2 regions of the Brevundimonas sp. SGAir0440 genome follow, and region 1 is predicted to be linked to the other one. Evidence: riboswitches for the same ligand, from Rfam matches in the RefSeq annotation. Region 1 holds a riboswitch; the other holds the start of a gene.

What was found. A riboswitch is a leader RNA that binds a small molecule or an ion and turns the genes downstream of it on or off. The one in region 1 is predicted to bind cobalamin.
Region 2: linked by a shared signal. The riboswitch ahead of E7T10_RS12915 (DUF1852 domain-containing protein) and the one ahead of E7T10_RS03565 (TonB-dependent siderophore receptor) in region 1 are both predicted to bind cobalamin.

Annotation. Positions count from the first base shown of each region.
Region 1 is NZ_CP039435.1:735,597-739,006, forward strand. Features, by position in the region: gene mutS (DNA mismatch repair protein MutS) at 1-1,486, opposite strand, end outside; cobalamin riboswitch at 1,537-1,746, shown strand; gene E7T10_RS03565 (TonB-dependent siderophore receptor) at 1,890-3,410, shown strand, end outside.
Region 2 is NZ_CP039435.1:2,609,477-2,612,886, forward strand. Features, by position in the region: gene E7T10_RS12905 (helicase-related protein) at 1-308, opposite strand, end outside; cobalamin riboswitch at 1,223-1,431, shown strand; gene E7T10_RS12915 (DUF1852 domain-containing protein) at 1,539-2,525, shown strand; gene E7T10_RS12920 (methionine synthase) at 2,555-3,410, shown strand, end outside.

The sequences.
Region 1 (3,410 bases):
CGTTGTGCTTGATCTTGAACGGCACGCCGGACTCGGCGACGGCGCGGGCCTCCAGATCGGCGACGACGCGGCGGCTGTCGTCGCGAAGGGTGCGGGCGGCGTCCAGTTCGGGGCGATAGTCGGGACGCACATAGCCGCCGTCACGCGCCAGATGGGACGGCTCGTCCACCAGGCCGTCGATCAGGTCGGCTTTCAGCCGCGAGACGTCGGGCGACAGGGTCAGGCGGTCCAGCGCCGAGGCGATGCGGCGCGGCTGGCCGGTCAGGGGATCGACCTGGCCCACAAACAGCCCTGCGACGCCCTCGGCGATCGACAGGCCGGTGCGCACGGCGGCCAGGTCGCGCGGGCCGCCGCGACCCAGCGCCAATCGTCCGACGGCGCGGGCGATGTCGGAGGAGGCTTTCAGCCCATCACGCAGATCGCGGCGCAGATCGCGGCGTTCCAAGAGCCATTCGACGGCGTCGAGCTGTTCGTTGATGGCCAAAGGATCGCGCAAGGGCCGAGCGATGCGTTCGGCCAGGGCCCGGGCGCCGCCCGAGGTGACGGTGCGGTCGATGCAGGCGAGCAGGCTGCCCTCGCGCTCGCCGCGCTGGGTGCGGTCGATCTCAAGGCTGGCGCGGGTCGCCGGGTCGATGGCCAGAAAGCCGCTTTCGCCCAGACGGCGCGGCGGGGCCAGGGCGGGGACCTTGCCGGCCTGGGTCGTCTCCAGATAGGCGGCGATCAGACCCAGCGCCGAGACCTCGGCCTCCTCGAAGGCGCCGAAGCCGTCGAGCGCCGAGACGCCGTACAGGCGTTCGACGCGCGCGCGGGCGGCCTGGGGCTCGGCGATGGCCGAGGCCAGCGCCTGGACCACCCCGCCCGAGCCGTCCAGGGCGTCGCGCGTCGTCTCGTCCGAATACATCCGGTCCGTAACCAGGACTTCGGACGGGCGGAAGGCGGCGAGCGCCGCGCCCAGGTCTTCGATAGAACAGGCGACGCTGTCGACCGCGCCGGACGACAGTTCGACCACGGCGACGGCCGCTCGACCCTTACGCACCGCGACCGCCGCCAGACGGTTGGCGCCGCGCGCGTCCAAGAGGCTGTCCTCGGTCAGGGTGCCGGGGGTGACGACCCGGACCACGCCGCGATGCACCACGGCCTTGCCGCCGCGCTTCTTGGCCTCTGCCGGGTCTTCCAGCTGTTCGCAGATGGCGACCTTGTGGCCGATGCGGATCAGCCGGGCGAGGTAGCCCTCCATCGCATGCACCGGCACGCCGGCCATCGGAATGTCCTCGCCCTGATGCTTGCCCCGCTTGGTCAGGGTGATGCCAAGGGCGGCCGCCGCGACCTCGGCGTCCTTGAAGAACAGCTCGTAGAAGTCGCCCATGCGGAAGAACAGGATGGCGTCCGGCTGGCCCGCCTTGGCCGTCAGATATTGCGCCATGAACGGCGTCGCGCCCTCCAGCGAGGCGGCGATTTCCGGGGGATGAGAGACGGGGGCGTTCATGTGGCTGCAGGGTGACGGATCGCGCCCGGCGGCTCAAGGCCGTTGACCGGCTCTTGCACAGGCTTGTCGGCCCTGCGATAGGCCGCGTCAGGCGGTTAAGGGAACACGGTGTGACGCCGTGGCTGTGCCCGCAACTGTAGGCGGCGAGAGCGTCGTCCGTCCGGGGTTTCGATCCCGGCGCCACTGGGAAACTGGGAAGGTGAGGACGGCGGTTTACGACCCGCAAGCCAGGAGACCTGGCCGCCGACGTCGCTCGCTCCTGTCCGGGACCAGACAGCAGCGCGGTTTCTCCGTGGAAGCGACCCGATCTTGCGCCGTCCAGACCTCAGCGGTCTGGCGGGTCGGTTCGCTCATGACGGTCTCTCGCGCGCACTCGCGGGACCGAACACGGGGGTATCGCTCAATGAAGCGTTCCATTCTTCTTTCGACGGCGGCGATTGCGGCCGCCTTTGCCGCGCCCGCCTTTGCCGAGGACGCGACCCAACTGGACGAGGTCATCGTCACCGCCACCCGCATCCCGGCCATTGTCGCCGACACGCCCGGCGCCCGCGTCATCGACGGCAAGACCATCGAACAGCGCGGCGCCATCTTCGCCGCCGACATCCTGGCCGATGTGCCGGGTCTGTCGGTGACGCGTTCGGGCGCTTTCGGCGGCGTGGCCCAGGTGCGGATGCGCGGCGCGACGCCCGGCAAGACCCTGGTCCTGGTCGACGGCGCGCCGGTCAACGACGCGGCCGAGCCGAACGGCGCCTATGACTTCTCCAGCTTCGAACTGGCCGATATCGCGCGGATCGAAGTGCTGAGCGGCCCGCAGTCGTCGCTGTGGGGATCCGACGCCATCGGCGGGGTGATTGCCTTCACCACGCAAGAGATCGACGGCCTTCGAGCCGAGGCCGAGGCCGGCAGCTTCGACACCGTGCGCGGCCGGGTGTCGGCGGGCGTCGCCAACGAGACCTACGCCTTCAGCGCCTATGCCTCGCGGTTCGACACCGACGGCATTTCGGCGGCGGACGAGGCGGACGGCAACACCGAGGCCGACGGGTTCCGCAGCACGACGCTCGGCGCCAAAGGCCGCTATGTCCTGTCCGATGCGGTCAAGGTCGATGGATCGGTGCGCTGGAACAAGTCCAAGGCCGATATCGACGGCTTCCCAGCGCCGAACTTTACTCTGGCCGACACCGACGACACCCAGGAAAGCGAGCAGTGGTCGGGCTTTGGCCGGGTGACGGCCAAGGCGTTCGGCCTGACGCATCAGTTCAGCGTTTCGGCGTCGGATCTCGATCGCAGCTCAGTCAGCGGCGGCTTCGGCTCGACCTTCACCGGCGACCGTCAGGCCTATCGCTGGCAGGCGAACGGCCAGGCGCAGGACATCGACTATGCGTTCGGCGTGGAGCGGAACGAGGCCTCGGCGGCTCTGTCGTCGGGCCTGTCGCGCGACCTGTCGATCACCTCGGTGTTCGGCGTGGCCCAATACGATGTCGGCGCGCTGAACCTGACCGGCGGACTGCGTTATGACGACACCGACGATTTCGGCTCAAAAACGACGGGGCGGGTGTCGGCGGCCTATGACCTGGCCGGAGGCTTCATATTGGCGGGCGCCTACGGCACGGGCTTCAAGTCGCCGACGGTCAGCCAGGCGGTCTGCGACTTCTGCTATGCGCCCCAGCCCTGGCCGGAACTGAAGCCGGAAACGGCCGACAGCGTCGAGATCGCCCTGGGCTGGGCCTCGGCCGATGGTCGATTCGATGGGAGGGCGACGCTGTATCGTTTGAACGTCGAGGATCAGATCACCTATTCGGCCGGTCGCTACATCAACGTCGCCAAGACGCGTTCGGACGGGTTCGAGCTGGAAGGCCGCGCCCTGCTGGGCGGCGGGTTCGACCTGACCCTGGCCTATGCCTGGACCGACGCGACGGATCGCACG
Region 2 (3,410 bases), 1.3 Mb from region 1:
CGCCCCATGCTCTCGCGAGACGGCTCGGCGCGGTCGTAGGGTAGGCAGTCCCAGGGCGGCAGGACCAGCACCTCGGCGTCCTTCACCATCGGTGAGAGGGCCGCCGCAATCTCATCGGCGCGACGTTCGCTGGTCGCGATGAACACCACCGTCTGCGATCGTTTTGCCTTCATCTCGGCAAGTCCAGCCGCCACGGCCGCCGCCGGCATTTTCCAACGCTTGCCGTCGTCCTGCTCGGGCGCTGGCCCTCCAACGAGGACCTGCTGGCCCGTGGCGGAAAGATCGGTTTCGGCAGGCGACGATTTCATCCTCGCTCAACCCCGTGGTCAGCCAGTAGTTGCGCCCGCTTCCGTACCCTCAGTCGTTTCGGCCGCCAGAGCGCCGGAACCGTCCTAGAAGGAAGTTGCAGGATCTTTTCGTGCGGCGGCTATTTCGGCCGTGGCCGTATCGACCGCATGGCCTCAGCCACAACAAAACGATGGAACGCTGTCATCATTCGCGCGTCTCGGACAAACCGGCGAACCAGTCCGCATATGGAGTGTTGCGCACATGCGCCGATTGAGATCCGGTGAGCCTTCGTTCCACCACACGGGCCCCCGCTCGCCCAGTCCCACCTTGGCCTTGTCTACGCTCCGCCGCGATGCGGCCAGAGCATCTGAATCCTCAGCCGCCAGGGCCGTCCGCACCGCCCGGCGCGCCGACATCAGATCATGCACCAGTTCGTCCCTCGCCGCAGCCGACAAGGCAGGATTGGCGCATCGCCAAAGCCGGCCTCGCACCACGAAGTAACGGCCGTCTGGAGTCGTAGGGTATCGGAAAGGCTTCTTCATCGTCGGGACACCGCGCAGCGCGCCCGATGGGCGCCGCCCAGAGGGTTCAAGCTCCTAAGTGATTGAGCTAGCGCGATCTGCAGGCTTGACAGAACCTCCTCGAACTAAGGCGCCTCATCTCCAACAAACCGTCGGGGATTCGTCATCGTTATCAGCGCATAAGCTAGCACCTCGTGCGCTCCGCCCGTGCCTTCGCTCAGCCTCAGTCTTGTCGGACGACGAACTTCCCAGCGGCGTCTGTGGCAGACCGATATCCAAAGAGATGCTGTTCAATGTTTGCTGGGCTCGTGGAGCCATGACCCAGAAAAGCTGAACAGCATGAGCGATGGTTGAAGCCGACAGAACCCATAAGGATATCCTTATGTGTTTCTTGACTTTGGCGTCGGGTGCGCGTCTCATGAACAGGTCGAGGTTCTGCGCGTCGCTTTCGGGCGATGCGGAGCTAAGAGGGAAGCCGGTGTAATGCCGGCGCTGCCCCCGCAACTGTGAGCGGCGAGCCGAAGGTCCATTTCGTGTCACTGACGTCTTCGGACGTTGGGAAGGCCGGACCTGAAGCCGTGACCCGTGAGCCAGGAGACCTGCCCCGACAGATAACGTCCTCCGGCGGGGTGTCCGGTCAGGCCGCATGAACGCCGCGACGGGACGACTGCGCGCGAGCGGTCGCGCGTCCCTGTCCGCTGTCTCGCCACAGCATCAACGGCAGAGACCATGGCGAGCAGCGACTTCACCTTCAGGATCAAGCGGACTGCGCTCGACGAAGACTATCGTCCCGCCGAGAAGACGCGGATCACCACCAACTTCGCCAACCTAGCGCGAGGCGAGAGCCGCCGAGACAATCTGCGCAACACCCTGCGGATGATCGACAACCGCTTCAACTCGCTGGCGCACCACGACAATCCGAGGGGCGATCGCTATGCGCTGGAGCTTCAGATCGTCTCGGTCGAGATGAGCCTTGGCTCGGAGCGCGACGACGCCTTTCCCTTGATCGAAATCCTGCAGACGACGATCATCGACAGGGAGACGCGCAGGCGGATCAATGGGATCGTGGGCAACAACTTCTCCTCCTATGTTCGTGACTACGACTTCAGCGTGGTCCTGCCCGAACACCTGAAGGCGCATCCGAAGGGTGGCGTGCCGGACGATTTCGGCGATCTGCACGGCAAGCTGTTCCGGCACTTTCTCGCGTCGGGCGCCTATCGCGACAACTTCGCCAAGCCGCCGGTCATCTGCCTCAGCGTCTCCAGCAACAAGACCTATCACCGCACCGGCGCCGAACATCCGATGCTGGGGCTGGAATACGACAACAACGCCTTCTCGCCGACCGATCGGTATTTCGCGAAGATGGGGATGAAGGTTCGCTACTTCATGCCCCCGGCCAGCGTGGCGCCGTTCGCCCTGTACCACATCGGCGACCTGACCGGCGACTACGCCGACCTCGAACTGGCCAGCACAATCGCCACGATGGAGACCTTCCAGAAGATCTATCGGCCCGAAATCTACAACGCCAACTCCCCGGCGACCGAGCAGTATCAGCCCAGCCTGACGGCGCAGAACTATTCGCTGACCCGCATCGCCTACGACCGCGACGAGCGCAGCCGGCTGGCCGTCGAACAAGGCCGTTTCGTCGAGGAGCGGTTCATCAAGCCGCACCGCGCCCGTCTCGACCAATGGTCGGCCGCCTTCGCCGCCGCCTGATCAGTTTCCAGATTTTAGAGCCTTACCTCATGAAAACCCTTCTCCCGACCTCGACCGCCGGCAGCCTGCCCAAACCCGTCTGGCTGGCCGAGCCCGAGACGCTCTGGTCGCCCTGGAAGCTGCACGGCGACGACCTGATCGAGGCCAAGCAGGACGCCCTGCGTCTGTCGCTCGACGATCAGCGCCGGGCGGGCATCGACATCGTCAGCGACGGCGAACAGACCCGCCAGCATTTCGTCACGACCTTTATCGAACACTTGGACGGCGTCGACTTCGAGAAGCGCAAGACCATGCGAATCCGCAACCGCTACGACGCCAGCGTCCCGGTGGTCGTGGGCGGAGTCAGCCGGCCGAAATCGGTCTTCGTCGAGGACGCCAACTTTCTGCGGGCTCAGACCGACCAGCCGATCAAATGGGCCCTGCCTGGGCCGATGACAATGATCGACACCCTGTATGACGACCATTACGGCAGCCGCGAAAAACTGGCCTGGGAGTTCGCCAAGATCCTGAATGAAGAGGCCCGCGAGCTGGAGGCCGCCGGCGTCGACATCGTCCAGTTCGACGAGCCCGCCTTTAACGTCTTCTTCGACGAGGTGAACGATTGGGGCGTGGCGACCCTGGAGAGGGCGGCCGAGGGGCTGGGGTGCGAAACGGCGGTCCACATCTGCTACGGCTACGGCATCAAGGCCAACACCGACTGGAAGAAGACGCTCGGCTCGGAATGGCGGCAGTACGAAGAGGCCTTCCCCAAGCTTCGGACCTCCAGCATCGACATCATCTCGCTCGAGGCCCAGAACTCCCGCGTGCCGATGGATTTGATCGAACTGATCCGGGGCAAGAAGGTGATGGTCGGCGCCATCGACGTCGCGACCGATGCGATCGAGA